DNA from 4 places in the Streptomyces aquilus genome. Region 2 is predicted to be linked to each of the others. Evidence: riboswitches for the same ligand, from Rfam matches in the RefSeq annotation. Region 2 holds a riboswitch; each other region holds the start of a gene.
What was found. A riboswitch is a leader RNA that binds a small molecule or an ion and turns the genes downstream of it on or off. The one in region 2 is predicted to bind cyclic di-AMP.

Region 1 (3,691 bases), 1.2 Mb from region 2:
GATCTCCCGCGGCGCGGAATCGAAGGCGGTGCGCCGCGGTCGAGCGCTCGGTGTGCAGCGCGGTGACCGCACGCGCGCGTTCCGCGTCCCCGCGTGCCACGGCGTCGACGATCGCGCCGTGCTCCGCCCAGGACTCCACGGGGTTGGCGGGCGCCTCCACGGTGTACATCCAGGAGATCTTGTGGCGCAGCTGGGTCAGCATCGAGGTCAGGGCGGGGCTGCCGGAGGCCTGGGCGAGCGTCTCGTGGAACCAGCCGCCCAGGGAGCGCAGATCCTCGCTGTTGCCGCGCCTGGCCCGCTCCTGGCCCAGCCTGACCAGGCCACGCAGGACCTTCAGGTGCGCCTCGGTGCGCCGCTGGGCGGCCCGGGAGGCGCCGAGCGGCTCCAGGAGCATCCGCATCTCCAGCAGGTCGGCGGCCTCCTGCTCGGTCGGTTCGGCCACGCACGCGCCCGCGTGCCGCCGCGTCACCACGAAGCCCTCGGCCTCCAGCGTGCGCAGGGCCTCCCGGACGGGGACGCGGGAGACGCCGTAGCGGCGGGCGAGGAGTTCCTCGGTGAGGCGGCTGCCGCGCTCGTGGACACCGGAGACGATGTCGTCCCTGATCGCGGTGCATACCGAGTGCGCCGGAATACGCATGACCGACCTCCGCTTTAATCCCCGTGAAACGTCGACGATTGACGTGTGTTCAGTGACTCTATTGCAAGGAACGGGAATTTCCGATGGCGGACCGGAATCCATGGATATTTTTTGGACAGCGGGGTGCCGAAAACGGCGAAACCCCGGCTCGGTGAGCCGGGGTTCCGGGAGATCTTGCGGTCCGCCGTCGGACGGTCACACCGCGCTTCAGACGTTCACGCCGAGCCTCGGACGTTCACGCCGCGCTTCAGACGTTCACGCCGTGCGAGCGCAGGTAGGCGACGGGGTCGATGTCCGAGCCGTACTCCGGAGTCGTCCGGGCCTCGAAGTGCAGGTGCGGGCCGGTGACGTTGCCGGTCGCGCCGGACAGGCCGATCTGCTGGCCCGGGGTGACCGTCTGGCCGACCGAGACACCGATGGACGACAGGTGACCGTACTGGGTGTACGTGCCGTCGTTCATCTTGATCACGATGTTGTTGCCGTACGACCCGCCCCAACCGGCCTCGACGACCGTGCCGGAGCCGACCGCGTGGACGGAGGTGCCGCTGGCGGCGTGGAAGTCAACGCCGGTGTGGCTGCCGGAGGACCAGACGGCGCCGCCGGCCTTGTAGCCGGTGGAGATGTACGAGCCCGAGATCGGGGCGACATAGGTGTTGAGGCGCTTGCGCTCGGCGGCGGCGCGGGCGGCGCGCTCCTTGGCCTCGCGCTCCTTCTTGGCCTGGGCGGCGGCCTTCTTGCGGGCCAGCTCCTCGGCCTTCTTCTGAGCGGCCTCCTCGGCGGCCTGCTCCTGGGCGGCGGCCTGGGCGTCGATCTGGTCGGCGACCGAGTCGCCGATGGTGACGACCGGGATGAGTCCGGTCTGCTCGACCGCGGGCTCCGCGGCGAGGGCCGGGGCGGCGAGGGTGCCGATGACGCCGGTGGTGGTGAGGGCCGCGACCCCCGCCGCGCGGGCGGTGCTGCGCTTCATCCGGCTCGGGGCACGATGCTTCCCGGTGGGGCGCGTGAACGCCATGTGGAGGCTGATCCTTTCCTTCCCTCTCGCCTACCGGGTTAGCTGACGGGTTCGGAGCAGGAAGGTCTCCTACGGACCCCCTCGCTTCACGCGCGGGCGTCCGATTCACCCCAGGGACTGCATGGGTCCCCGGCTCCCCTGGCTCGCGCCGTACGGGGACTCGGCGATGACTGTCCGGTGCCGCGGGCGCGGCGCACTGCCTGACGGACAGCCCGGACGACGCTAAGCGGGGCGACTTTCAATCCCCAAACGGATCAGGCAATTTGTAGCGCATCCCACAGGGCAAACAGCCAACCAGCCTTCAATTCATTCCTTATTCGGACATTAAGGGGCCCTGGTGACGCTTCAGTCACCAGGGCCCCTTCACGCGCGCGTGCCTCTACTCGGCCGTCACCACGGTCACTTCACCGATACCGAGGGCCTCCACGGGCTCCTTGATGGCGGCCGCGTCGCCGACCAGGATCGTCACCAGGCGGTCCACCGGGAAGGCGTTGACGGCCGCCGCGGTGGCCTCGACGGTGCCGGTCGCGGCGAGCTGCCGGTACAGCGTGGCCTGGTAGTCGTCGGGCAGGTACTGCTCGACCTGGTCGGCCAGCGTGCTCGCCACGGCCGCCGCGGTCTCGTACTTGAGCGGGGCGACGCCGACGAGGTTCTGCACGGCGACGTCGCGCTCGGCGTCGGTGAGCCCCTCCGCGGCGAGGGTGCGCAGCACCGTCCACAGGTCGTCCAGCGCCGGACCGGTGTTGGGGGTGTCCACGGAGCCGCTGATGGCGAGCATCGCGGCACCGGTGCCGTCCGGGGCGGACCGGAGGACCTGCCCGAACGCCCGTACGCCGTAGGTGTAGCCCTTCTCCTCGCGCAGGACGCGGTCCAGACGGGAGGTGAGGGTGCCGCCGAGGCAGTACGTGCCGAGCACCTGCGCGGGCCACACGCGGTCGTGCCGGTCGGCGCCGATACGGCCGATCAGCAGCTGCGTCTGGACGGCGCCGGGGCGGTCCACGATGACGACCCGGCCGGTGTCGTCGGCGGTGATGGCGGGCACCGGGCGCGGCTCGGCCGCGGAGCCGGTCCAGGAGCCGAGGGTGTCGCCGAGCAGCCCGTCCAGGTCGACGTCGGTGAGGTCGCCGACGACCACGACGGTGCCGGTGGCCGGGCGGACGTGCTTCTCGTAGAAGGTGCGTACGGCGGCCGAGTCGATGTTCCGCACGGTCTCCTCGGTGCCCTGGCGGGGGCGCGACATGCGCAGGTCCGCCGGGAACAGCGTCCGGGAGAGCTCCTTGGCGGCCCGGCGCGAGGGGTTGGCCAGCTCGTGCGGGATCTCGTCGAGGCGGTTGGTGACGAGGCGCTCGACCTCGTCGTCCGCGAACGCGGGCGCCCTGAGGGCGTCGGCGAGCAGCCCGAGCGCCTTGGGCAGCCGGGAGACGGGGACTTCGAGGCTCAGACGGACGCCGGGGTGGTCGGCGTGCGCGTCGAGGGTGGCGCCGCAGCGCTCCAGCTCGGCGGCGAACTCCTCGGCGGAGTGCTTGTCGGTGCCCTCGGAGAACGCGCGCGCCATGATCGTGGCGACGCCGTCCAGGCCCGCCGGTTCGGCGTCCAGGGGGGCGTCGAGGAGGACCTCGACGGCGACGACCTGCTGGCCGGGGCGGTGGCAGCGCAGCACGGTGAGGCCGTTGTGCAGCGTCCCGCGCGTGGGGGCCGGGAACGCCCAGGGCTTGGCCTCGCCCGCCTGGGGCTGGGGGTGGAATTCCATCGTGGCGAGCTCGGTCACTTGGCCGCCTCCTCGTTCTTGTCGCCGGCTTCGACGGTGGCTTCGGCCTCGGGGTCCTCGGGCGGGTCCGCGTCCTCGGCGGCCTCCCCCGCGACGGGTTCGTAGACGAGCACCGCGCGGTTGTCCGGGCGCAGACGGGCCTTGGCGACCGCCTGGACCTCCTCGGCGGAGACCTCCAGGACGCGGTTGACGGCGGTGAGGGCGAGCTGCGGGTCGCCGAACAGGACCGCGTAGCGGCACAGTTCGTCGGCGCGGCCCGCGACGGTGCCGAGCC
Region 2 (3,691 bases):
CGTCCTCGTCCTCGTCGGGGATCTGGTCGGAGTCGGCGACGAGCGCGACCCGCTCCAGGAAGGCGGCGAGCCCCGGGGACTCCTCGCCCTCCGCCGTCTCCTGCTCGAACTCCAGGGCCACGGCGGCGAGTTCCTGGAGGTTCTCGATCCGGGTCTCGTCCTGCGGGTCGGTGGAGGCCTGCAACTCGGCGAGATAGCCGGTGCGTTCGAGCACCGCCTCCAGGACCGTCGCCGGTCCCGCGCCGGAGTCGACGATCGTACGGAGCTCCTCCATCAGCACGTTGAACCGCTTCACGGCGTTCGTCGACCGCGCGGCCATGCCGTACGCCTCGTCGACGCGCTTGAGGGCCTGCGGGAAGCTGATCTTCTCGCGCTGGGAGAGGGCGTCGATCATCGCCTCGGCGCGCTCGCCGATGCCCCGCTTGGGGACGTTGAGGATGCGGCGCAGCGGCACCGAGTCCTCGGGGTTGGCCAGCACCCGCAGGTAGGCCAGGACGTCCCGGACCTCCTTGCGCTCGTAGAAGCGGACGCCGCCGACGACCTTGTAGGGCAGGCCGACGCGGATGAAGATCTCCTCGAAGACTCGGGACTGGGCGTTGGTGCGGTAGAAGACGGCGACATCGCCGGCCTTCGCCTCGCCCGCGTCCGTCAGTCGGTCTATCTCCTCGGCGACGAACTGCGCCTCGTCGTGCTCGGTGTCGGCGACATAGCCGGTGATGCGCGCGCCGGCGCCCGCATTGGTCCACAGGTTCTTGGGGCGGCGGGACTCGTTGCGCTCGATGACCGCGTTGGCGGCGGACAGGATCGTCTGGGTGGAGCGGTAGTTCTGCTCCAGCAGGATCGTCGTCGCGTTCGGGTAGTCCTCCTCGAACTGGAGGATGTTGCGGATCGTCGCGCCGCGGAAGGCGTAGATCGACTGGTCGGCGTCACCGACGACGCAGAGCTCGGCGGGCGGGACGTCGAACTCGTTCGGCGGGACGTCCTCGTCGTGCGCACCCGTGCCTACCAGTTCCCTGACCAGGGCGTACTGGGCGTGGTTGGTGTCCTGGTACTCGTCGACCAGGACGTGCCGGAAGCGGCGGCGGTAGTGCTCGGCGACATCGGGGAACGCCCGCAGCAGGTTGACCGTCGTCATGATCAGGTCGTCGAAGTCGAGGGCGTTGGCCTCGCGCAGCCGCGACTGGTACATGGCGTAGGCCTGGGCGAGGGTCTTCTCGAAGCCGTCGGTGGCCTGGGCGGCGAAGTCCTCCTCGTCGATCAGCTCGTTCTTGAGGTTGCTGATCTTGGCGCTGAAGGACTTGGGCGGGAAGCGCTTGGGGTCGAGGTCGAGGTCACGGCAGACCAGGGCCATGAGGCGCTTGGAGTCGGCGGCGTCGTAGATCGAGAACGACGAGGTGAAGCCGAGCTTCTTCGACTCCCTCCGCAGGATGCGCACGCAGGCGCTGTGGAAGGTCATCACCCACATCGCGTTCGCGCGCGGGCCGACGAGCTGCTCGACGCGCTCCTTCATCTCGCCCGCGGCCTTGTTGGTGAAGGTGATCGCGAGGATCTGGCCCGGGTGGACATTCCGCTCGGCCAGCAGATAGGCGATGCGGTGCGTGAGCACGCGCGTCTTGCCGGAGCCGGCGCCGGCCACGATGAGCAGCGGGGTGCCGGAGTGCACGACGGCGGCCCGCTGGTTCTCGTTGAGCCCCTCGATCAGCGCCGCCGCGTCCAGGGCCGGGCGCGGGGCGCCGTCGCGGTAGTACGCGTCCCGGTCCGGCGGTACGTCGAACTTCCCGCCGAACAGATCGTCCGGAACGGGTTCCGGTCCGTGCTCGTCCTCGGGCGGCGGCGGGGGTTCCTCCTCGTGGCCCTGGGGGGCCTGGAGGTTCGCCAGGAAGCTGTCGTCAAAGAGGCCTGTCATCGCTCTCCGAGTCTAGGGCTCCCCACTGACACCCCGCCGCCGCCCCGAGAATTCGGGCCCTCTCACCCTCCAGGACCCCACCGTCACGTTCCGTGAGAAACCGCGCGATCTTCTCCCCCGCCCACCCAAGGTCACGAAAATGTATCGGGCCTATCGGACATCAACCTTCACAGGGGCCACACCCGTTGGCTACCGTGCCGGTCAGGCCGTACGACCCCCACCGGCGAACGTCGCCGGGCCGCGCGGCCTCCGCCGAGTCCGGTGCGCCGCCATGGCAACCGGAGCCGGGGACCCACACCGACCTTGGGGTGAATCGGCCCACTCCCTCTCGGGGACGGCCGTAGGGCACACCTTCCGAACCACCCGCCCGAACCCGACAGCTAACTCGGTAGGCGGAACATGGAAGGAGTCGCCTCCCTTGGCGTCGCACGCAAGGCCACGTCCTGCGGGAACGCGCGTAGCAGGCATACGCACCCCCGCGCTCGCAACGGCCGCCCTCACCTCCGTGGCCCTGCTCTCCCAGACGGCCACCGCCGCCCCCTCGACCGACGACAAGCCGAGCCTGGAGGAAGTCGAGAAGAAGGTCGACGACCTCTACCGGCAGGCGGAGTCGGCGACCGAGAAGTACAACTCGGCCAAGGAGAAGACCGCCGCGCAGCGCAAGGAGGTCGACACCCTCCTCGACGACGTCGCCCAGCGCACCCAGAAGCTCAACGAGGCCCGCGAGGAGCTCGGTTCCTTCGCCGCGGCCCAGTACCGCACCGGCGCCTCCGCGCCCGACACCGCGACCTTTCTGCTCGCGGACACCCCGCAGGACTACTTCGACCAGACGCAGCTGATGGGCCGCATGACGGACCGTCAGAAGGGTGCGGTCGACGACTACATCAGCGCCCAGTCCGCGACGATGAAGAAGCGCCAGGAGGCCACCGAGAGCCTGGAGACGCTCACCGGCTCGCAGGCCGACCTGAAGACCGCCAAGGCGACCGTCCAGCGCAAGCTCTCCGCCGCGCGCGAGCTGCTGTCGCAGCTGACCGCCGAGGAGAAGGCGCGGCTCGCGGCGATCGAGAAGAAGAAGCAGGAGGAGGCCGCCCGCAAGGCCGCGGAGCTGGCGGAGCAGCAGAAGGCGGCGGAGCAGAAGGCGAGCCCCTCCCCCTCCGAAACCACCCAAACCACCCAAACCGCCGACTCCTCCTACGCGACCAAGGCCGACAAGGCGCTCGCCTTCGCCCGCGCACAGGTCGGCAAGCCGTACGTCTGGGGCGCCACCGGCCCCGAGTCCTACGACTGCTCCGGCCTCACCCAGGCCGCCTGGAACGCCGCCGGCATCTCCCTCCCCCGCACCACCTACGACCAGGTGAACTTCGGCACCACGGTCTCCCTCGCCAACGCACAGCCAGGTGACCTGGTCTTCTTCTACGACGACGTCAGCCACGTCGGCCTCTACATCGGCAACGGCATGATGATCCACGCGCCGAAGCCGGGAGCGTACGTCCGCGAGGAGTCGATCTACTACGACGGCGAGTCGGCGATCCACAGCGTGGTGCGCCCGGCCTAGGCGTCGCCCCTCCGCGCCCCGCGCTCTTTTCTCCACGCCCGCGCGCGTGCCCCGCTCTGATCCCCCCACGCGCTCCTTAGCATCGCTTTCATGTCCGAGACGCCCCATACCTCCCCCCTCCGCACCTGGTGGGCGCAGCGCCCGCCCGCCGCCGGTTCCGCGGTGATGGCGACCGGCATCGTGTCGGTCGCCCTGCATCTGACGGGGTACGAGGTGATGTCCCGCATCGC
Region 3 (3,691 bases), 2.2 Mb from region 2:
CTGGCGGATCGCGGTGGCCCAACTCCCCGACGCGCGCGTGCAGATCACCGGCGGTGCCGGGTACGACGAGTCGGGGCTGCTGAGGCTGGCGGCGGGTGAGTCGTTCACGACCCCCGTCTTCGCGGGGCTGTGGAGCGACGGCGGCTTCGGCGGCGCCAGCCGCGCGTGGCACGCCTACCAGCGGACGTACGTCGTCCCGGACGCCGAGCAGGACCGTCCGGTGCTGTTCAACTCCTGGGAGGCCACCGAGTTCGACATCTCCGAGGAGCAGCAGGGGAACCTCGCGCGGCGGGCCGCGGCCATCGGCGTCGAGCTGTTCGTCGTGGACGACGGCTGGTTCGGCGCCCGCACCAGCGACCGCGCCGGACTCGGCGACTGGACGGTCAACCGCGACCGCTTCCCGGGCGGCCTGAAGCCCCTCGCCGACTACGTGCACGGGCTCGGGATGCAGTTCGGCATCTGGGTCGAGCCCGAGATGGTCAACCCGGACAGCGACCTGTACCGGGCACACCCCGACTGGGTGCAGTTCCAGCCGGGACGAAAGCGGACGGAGCTGCGCAATCAGCTCGTCCTCAATCTCGCGCGCGAGGACGTCCAGGAGTACCTGTGGGGGCAGCTCGACGCCCTGCTGTCCAGCGCCCCGATCGACTACGTGAAGTGGGACTTCAACCGCTGCTTCACCGACGCGGGCTGGCCCGGCGACGCCTATCCGCAGCGGCTCTGGGTCGACCATGTGCACGCCTTCTATGCCCTGTTGGACCGGCTGCGGGCCGCCCACCCCGGCGTCGCCTTCGAGTCCTGCTCGGGCGGCGGCGGCCGCATCGACCTCGGCGTCCTGGGCCGTACGGACCAGGTGTGGACCTCCGACAACACCGACCCGCTCGACCGGCTCGCCATCCAGCACGGCTTCAGTCAGATCCACCCCGCGCGCGTGATGGCGGCCTGGGTCACCGACAGTCCGAACGCCATGCTCAACGGCCGGGTCAGCTCGCTGCGCTTCCGCTTCGTCAGCGCCATGGCAGGGGTGCTCGGTGTCGGCGGCGACCTCACCCGGTGGAGCGAGGAGGAGCTCGCCGAGGCCCGCGAGTGGGTGGAGCTCTACAAGGACATCCGGCCGCTCGTGCAGCGCGGCGACCAGTACCGGCTCCGGGCGCCGCAGGGCGACGGCCTGAGCGCCGTGCAGTACGTCCTCGGGGACGAGACCGTCGTCCTGGCCTGGCTCCAGTCGCAGCGGTACGGCGAACCCGTTCCGGCGCTGCGGCTGCGCGGGCTCGACCCGAAGGCGTCGTATGAATGCCGTGAAACGGGCGAAATTCACAGAGGTGCCGTATTGCTGCATCACGGGCTGCGGGTGGGATTGCGGGGCGATCTGGATGCGGCAGTTCTACGGCTGCGTCGCATCTGAGCTTTCTGTCCGAATTGGTGGCTTCCGTAGCCTTCATTCCAACTCGCTCTGGAATAAGGGAAGCTGTGCGAACGGCACGTGAGCAGCGTCATATCGGTGACCCTGAGTCGTTCGTCATGTTCACGTAATTCGCTGTCAAAAGCTGGGTGATTGCGTTCCGGGAAGGCCCGCCAAAACACGGAGGGTGACCGTGAATTTCGCGGCGGATCAAGAGGAACGCAATCACCCTGGAACCTCTTACTTGTCCCTTTGCGTCTTCCTCGCTTACGTTCGCCACCAATCCGGACGGACGCCCAATCCTGCCGCCGACCGGAATCCGCACAACTCACCCGTGAACGGCAGGAGCGGGGGACCCACAGGTACAACCGCCTGGACCGGTCTTCCGGAACAGGCTTGGGGTTAAGTCGCACCTCGGTGCGTCCGGACATCTCCAGTCCGCACCCGACAGCTCACCTCGCAGGCGCCGGAGAGGAATTCGCCATGCCCGCGAAGGGTAAGCACCGCCGTCCGAAGTCCCAGCGCCTCACCCGCTCGATCGCCGTCGCCGGAACCGGTGGCGCCGCACTCGCCCTGCCTCTGATGGGGGCCGCAGGCGCCCACGCGGCCACCGGTCAGTCCGTGGCGCAGTCGGTTTCGGAAAAGGCCGTCCGGTCCGTTCCGGTCGCCGCGAAGACGGCCACCGAGAAGGCCACGCAGAAGAAGGGCGCCGCGAACACCGCGACCGTGCGCACCTATTCGGTGAAGGCCGGTGACTACCTCTCGAAGATCGCCGACGAGCAGAACGTCACCGGCGGCTGGAAGAAGCTGTACTCGGACAACCGTGAGGCCGTCGGTTCCGACCCCTCGCTCATCCACCCCGGCCTGAAGCTCACGCTGGGCAAGAAGGCGGCGGCGAGCACGGACAGGTCCGCCGGCTCCGAGAAGTCCACGAGCACCGAGAAGTCCTCGTCCTCCTCGAACGCGACGACCGCCACCCAGAGCAGCGAGTCCGCCGGCACCGGCAGCTCCAGCGGCTTCACCCTGCCCGTCTCCGGCGCCACCGTCGGCACGGGCTACCACGTGGCCGGCAGCATGTGGTCCAGCGGCTACCACACGGGCGTCGACTTCGTCGTCCCGACCGGCACCTCGCTGAAGGCCGTGGGCGCGGGCACCGTCGTCTCCGCCGGCTGGGGCGGCGCGTACGGCAACCAGGTCGTCATCCGGCTCGCCGACGGCTACTACGCGCAGTACGCCCACCTGTCCGCGCTCTCGGTCTCGGCCGGCCAGACCGTCACCGAGGGGCAGCAGGTCGGCCTCTCCGGTGCCACCGGCAACGTGACGGGTCCGCACCTCCACTTCGAGATCCGGACGACGCCGGACTACGGCTCGGACATCGACCCGGTCGGGTACCTCCGTTCGAAGGGCGTCGCCGTCGGCTGACGCTCCCCCCGATGCCACCGAAGGCCGGATCCCGATCCCCGGGTCCGGCCTTCGGTGTCGGGTCTTGCCGTTTCATGATCGGTTCATTGCGGTCTTGTGGCGCGGCTGCCCAAAGCGTCGACAGGGAGGCGAGGGTGGGACCACAGTGATCTCCGAAGCGATGCAAGCGCTTTCTGACCGTCATGGCATCCGCACCCGCATCCGGAGGTCCCCGTGCCCGGCGTCGACCGACGCACCGTCATCAAGGGCGCCGCAGCCGCGGCCGCCGCGGCCCAGTTCTCCTGGGCACTGTCCCGCACCGCCGCCGCGGCGGACGCCGACGACACCGAACTGCACTGGCTGGAGGGCTCGGCGCCCGACGTCCACGCCGGTGCCACCTGGGGCGTGCCGTGGGCGCGCGGGGCGTACCGGCCGGAGCAGTCCTTCCGGCTGACGACCGCCGCGGGCGACGACGTCCCCGTCCAGAGCTGGGTCACCGGCTACTGGCCTGACGGCTCGGTGAAGTGGACGGCGCACGCCCTCGCACCCGGCGCGCCGAAGGCCTCCGCCTACAAGCTCGCGGCGGGCACTCCGGCCGCGCCGGAGCAGCAGGTCACGGTCACCCGGTCCGCGGGCCGCGTCGAGGTGTCGACCGGCGTCATCACCGCCGTGTTCGGCGCCAAGGGCTCCGACACCGTCGTACGGAGTGTGCGGCGCGGGTCGGCCGAGATCGCCCGGAACGGCAAGCTGGTCGCCCTGCGGCAGGAGTCGGTGCGGGAGGGCGCGGACCTCTCGCACTTCGCCGGCCGGGTCGAGAAGGTCGAGGTGGAGCAGGACGGTCCGGTCCGGGCCGTCGTCCGCGTCGAGGGCCGGCACCGCGACGGCGGG
Region 4 (3,691 bases), 1.2 Mb from region 2:
CCGGCTGATCCTCGACGCCGGGGTACGGCGGGTGGTGACGGCCTGGCGGGAGCCGGACACGTTCGTGACGGCGGCGGACGGGAACGGGCTGCTGGTGGCGCACGGGGTCGACGTCGTCGTACTGCCGGAGTACGAGGAGCGGGCGAAGGCGCCGAACGAGCACCTGCTGTCGTAACGTCAGCCGGCCGCGACCACGGCGGCCGTGGCCTCGGCCGACCGATCGGACCAACAGATCCTGCGCCCCGGCAACCCCCGGTCCACGCTTCCCCTATGAGGCCCCGACTCACCGCCGCTCTCCTGCTGGCCCCGCTCCTCGCCACCGCCTGCGCGGGGACCGGCGCCGACACCCGCACCATGGCCCGCGCCCTCCCCCCGGACACCGCCTTCACCCACCCCGGCGTGCTCGTCAGCGAGGCGCAGCTGGAGGCCGTGAAGAAGAACGTCACCGCGGGCAAGCAGCCGTGGCTCAAGGCCTACCTCGACATGCGGGACAGCAAGTACGGGGCGTACAAGTACCGGCCCGAGCCGTACGCCAGCGTCGACTGCCCCGGTGGCGACCACGCCGACCGGCCCGCGCACGGCTGTGTCGAGGAGCGCGAGGACGCCATCGCCGCCTACACCCAGGCCCTGCTGTTCCGGATCACCGGCAAGCAGCAGCACGCCGTGAAGGCCAGGGAGATCATGGACGCCTGGTCGGCGACGATGCGGCGGCACACCGAGGAGGACGCCGGGTTGCAGACCGGGTGGGCCGGGTCGACGTGGGCGCGGGCCGCCGAGATCGTCCGGCACAGTCCCGGCGCGGGCTGGCCGGCGGACCGGGTCGCCCGGTTCGAGACCATGCTGCGCACGGCGTATCTGCCGACCGTCACCCGCAAGGTCCCCGACTACAACGGCAACTGGGACCTCGTGATGACCGACGCGGCCATCGGGATCGCCGTCTTCCTGGAGGACCGCAAGGCCTTCGAGCACGCCCTGGAACGGTTCCGCGAGCGCGTGCCCGCCTACTTCTACCTGGCGAAGGACGGCAAGCTGCCGCTCACGCCCAAGGGGTCGACCGTCAACACCCCGCAGAAGCTCACGACGTACTGGTTCGGGCAGCGGACGTACAAGGACGGCATGTCCCAGGAGACCTGCCGCAACTTCAAGCACGTCGGCTACTCCGTCGCCGCCACCGCCCACATCGCCGAGACCGCCTGGCACCAGGGCATCGACCTGTACGGCGAGGTGAAGGACCGGCTCAAGAGCGCCCTCGCCTTCCACGCCCGGTACCAGGCCGGGGAGTCCGCCCCCGTGTGGCTGTGCGGCGGCAAGGTGGACCGGAACATGGGGCCGGACCTGGAGGTCGCCCTCAACCACCTGGAGAACCGCCTCGGCATGGCCGTCCCGGCCGCCCACAAGCTCGCCGAGGAGACCCGCCCGGCCGGTACCGACAACCTCTTCGTCTCCTGGGAGACCCTGACCCACGCGGGCAATCCCGGCAGCTGAGAACCGCTCGTGAGCTGGGGCGACGTAAAGGTGGCGCGAGGGGTCCCGCGGATGGCGTATGCTGGTTTCACCGACGCGGGGTGGAGCAGCTCGGTAGCTCGCTGGGCTCATAACCCAGAGGTCGCAGGTTCAAATCCTGTCCCCGCTACTGAAGGCCCAGGGCCGGAATCCAGATCAATGGATTCCGGCCCTGAGTCGTTGTCCGGGCCCTTTCCGGCCGTCGGAGACATGGGCGATGTCACGGCCGGTGATCAGGCGAGCGCCCTCCGCATAACAACTGACATACCGTCAATACCTGTGAGTCTCCTGTGGGTCTCCGGGGGCGGGGTCAACTCGCCCGTTTTTCACCGGCCATGACCCCTACGTCCTGCCGAAAAAGGTTAATGATCAAGCAGAACAGCTTGGAATCCGTACCCCGGGTCTATTAACGTTCGATAACGCAGCGCGGTCGTCCCAGCCGTCACAAGAGTCGGCTCCGTGCGCACGCGCCGAATCCCGCAAGGGAACCGGGGAACCACCAACTTGGGGTGAATCACGCGGAAGTCGCCGTGGCAGCACGGCGGTTATACGCGCGTAGGAGACCTTCCTGCTCCGAACCCGTCAGCTAACCCGGTAGGCGAGAAGGAAGGAAAGGAGCACGCCCACGTGGCGTCAAACCGGCCTGCCCCCGAGGCCCCGTACGTGCCGAGCCAGCGCAGCACCGATGCCTTCGGCTACGGCAGCTACCACCACGACGAGGGCCCGCAGGACGTCTGGAATCCCACCGAGGACTCCCTCCGCCCGCCGCGTGGCAAGCACCGGGTGGCCAAGCAGCGCGGCGGGGGACTCGCCCGCAGCTCCACGGTCCTGGGCGTCGGTGTCATAGCCGCCGTCGGCGCGGGCGGCATGGCCAGCGCCAACACCGGCAAGCCGCCGGTCTCCATCTCGATCCCCGACCTGCCCAACGTGGGCGGCGTCTTCGGCGGTGACGACGAGGCCCCCAAGGGTTCCGCCACCGCCCTCAGCAGCCTGGCCACCAGCGCCACGCGGACCGCCGAGAGCGGCTCGGACGCCGGTGAGGCGCTGCGCAACCGGATCATGGCGCAGGCCGAGAGCCAGCAGAACCAGGTCGACAACAAGGCGCAGCTGGCCGCCGAGGCCGAGGTCGCCACGCAGACCGCGAAGGCCGAGGCCGCCGCGCTCAAGCAGGCCGCCGACGACGCCGCCGCGGCGAAGAAGGCCGCCGAGGAGAAGGCCGCGAAGGAGGCCGAGGCCAAGCGCCTCGCCGAGCTCGCCAAGCAGTTCACGCTGCCGACCTCCTCGTACACGATCACCTCGACCTTCGGTCAGGCCGGCTCGCTGTGGTCCTCCGGCTACCACACCGGGCTCGACTTCGCGGCCCCCACGGGCACGCTGATCAAGGCGATCCACAGCGGCACCATCACGGAGGCCGGCTGGGCCGGCTCCTACGGCTACCGCACGATCCTCACCCTCGACGACGGCACCGAGCTGTGGTTCTGCCACCAGTCCTCGATCAGCGTCAGCGTCGGCCAGAAGGTCAGCACCGGCGACGTCATCGGACGCGTCGGCGCGACCGGCAACGTGACCGGCGCCCACCTGCACCTGGAGGTCCACCCGGGCGGTGCGGACACCGGCATCGACCCGATGGCGTGGCTGCGGAGCAAGGGCCTGAACCCCTGACCTCTCAGAGGCGCGCCTCTCTCTGAACCCCGGCGGTCCTGACGCTCACCCCCCGACGTCAGGGCTGCCGGTCCGCTGTGTACGGAATACCGGCTTCCGGCGCAGGTGTTGATCCCGTACATGACTTCTCTTCGCAAGCTGGGCACGTCCGATCTCGAGGTCTTCCCGCTCTCCCTGGGCGGCAACGTCTTCGGCTGGACCGCCGACGAGGCGCAGTCCTTCGCCGTCCTCGACGCCTACGCCGCCGCGGGCGGCAACTTCCTCGACACCGCCGACTCCTACTCGAACTGGGTGGAGGGGAACTCGGGCGGCGAGTCCGAGACCATCATCGGCAAGTGGACCAAGGCGCGCGGCAACCGCGACGACGTCGTGATCGCCACGAAGGTCAGCCAGCACCCGGAGTTCCAGGGCCTGCGGGCCGCCAACATCAAGGCCGCCGCGGACGCCTCCCTGCGCCGCCTGGGCACCGACCACATCGACCTCTACTACACCCACTTCGACAAGCCCGAGGTGCCGGTCGAGGAGA

Region 1: it holds a riboswitch for cyclic di-AMP, as region 2 does, so the genes downstream of both, EJC51_RS35340 (M23 family metallopeptidase) here and EJC51_RS29750 (C40 family peptidase) in region 2, are expected to answer to the same signal.
Region 3: it holds a riboswitch for cyclic di-AMP, as region 2 does, so the genes downstream of both, EJC51_RS39540 (M23 family metallopeptidase) here and EJC51_RS29750 (C40 family peptidase) in region 2, are expected to answer to the same signal.
Region 4: it holds a riboswitch for cyclic di-AMP, as region 2 does, so the genes downstream of both, EJC51_RS23735 (M23 family metallopeptidase) here and EJC51_RS29750 (C40 family peptidase) in region 2, are expected to answer to the same signal.

What each region holds. Positions count from the first base shown of each region.
Region 1 is NZ_CP034463.1:7,660,713-7,664,403, reverse strand. Features, by position in the region: gene EJC51_RS35345 (GntR family transcriptional regulator) at 1-637, opposite strand, end outside; gene EJC51_RS35340 (M23 family metallopeptidase) at 885-1,649, opposite strand; cyclic di-AMP (ydaO/yuaA leader) riboswitch at 1,662-1,825, opposite strand; gene EJC51_RS35335 (M16 family metallopeptidase) at 2,029-3,417, opposite strand; gene EJC51_RS35330 (M16 family metallopeptidase) at 3,414-3,691, opposite strand, start outside.
Region 2 is NZ_CP034463.1:6,434,776-6,438,466, reverse strand. Features, by position in the region: gene pcrA (DNA helicase PcrA) at 1-1,906, opposite strand, end outside; cyclic di-AMP (ydaO/yuaA leader) riboswitch at 2,147-2,316, shown strand; gene EJC51_RS29750 (C40 family peptidase) at 2,325-3,461, shown strand; gene EJC51_RS29745 (tellurite resistance/C4-dicarboxylate transporter family protein) at 3,552-3,691, shown strand, end outside.
Region 3 is NZ_CP034463.1:8,650,681-8,654,371, forward strand. Features, by position in the region: gene EJC51_RS39535 (alpha-galactosidase) at 1-1,405, shown strand, start outside; cyclic di-AMP (ydaO/yuaA leader) riboswitch at 1,713-1,883, shown strand; gene EJC51_RS39540 (M23 family metallopeptidase) at 1,886-2,824, shown strand; gene EJC51_RS39545 (exo-rhamnogalacturonan lyase family protein) at 3,038-3,691, shown strand, end outside.
Region 4 is NZ_CP034463.1:5,190,316-5,194,006, reverse strand. Features, by position in the region: gene EJC51_RS23750 (dihydrofolate reductase family protein) at 1-175, shown strand, start outside; gene EJC51_RS23745 (alginate lyase family protein) at 271-1,485, shown strand; tRNA gene EJC51_RS23740 (tRNA-Met) at 1,560-1,633, shown strand; cyclic di-AMP (ydaO/yuaA leader) riboswitch at 1,962-2,119, shown strand; gene EJC51_RS23735 (M23 family metallopeptidase) at 2,131-3,165, shown strand; gene EJC51_RS23730 (aldo/keto reductase) at 3,286-3,691, shown strand, end outside.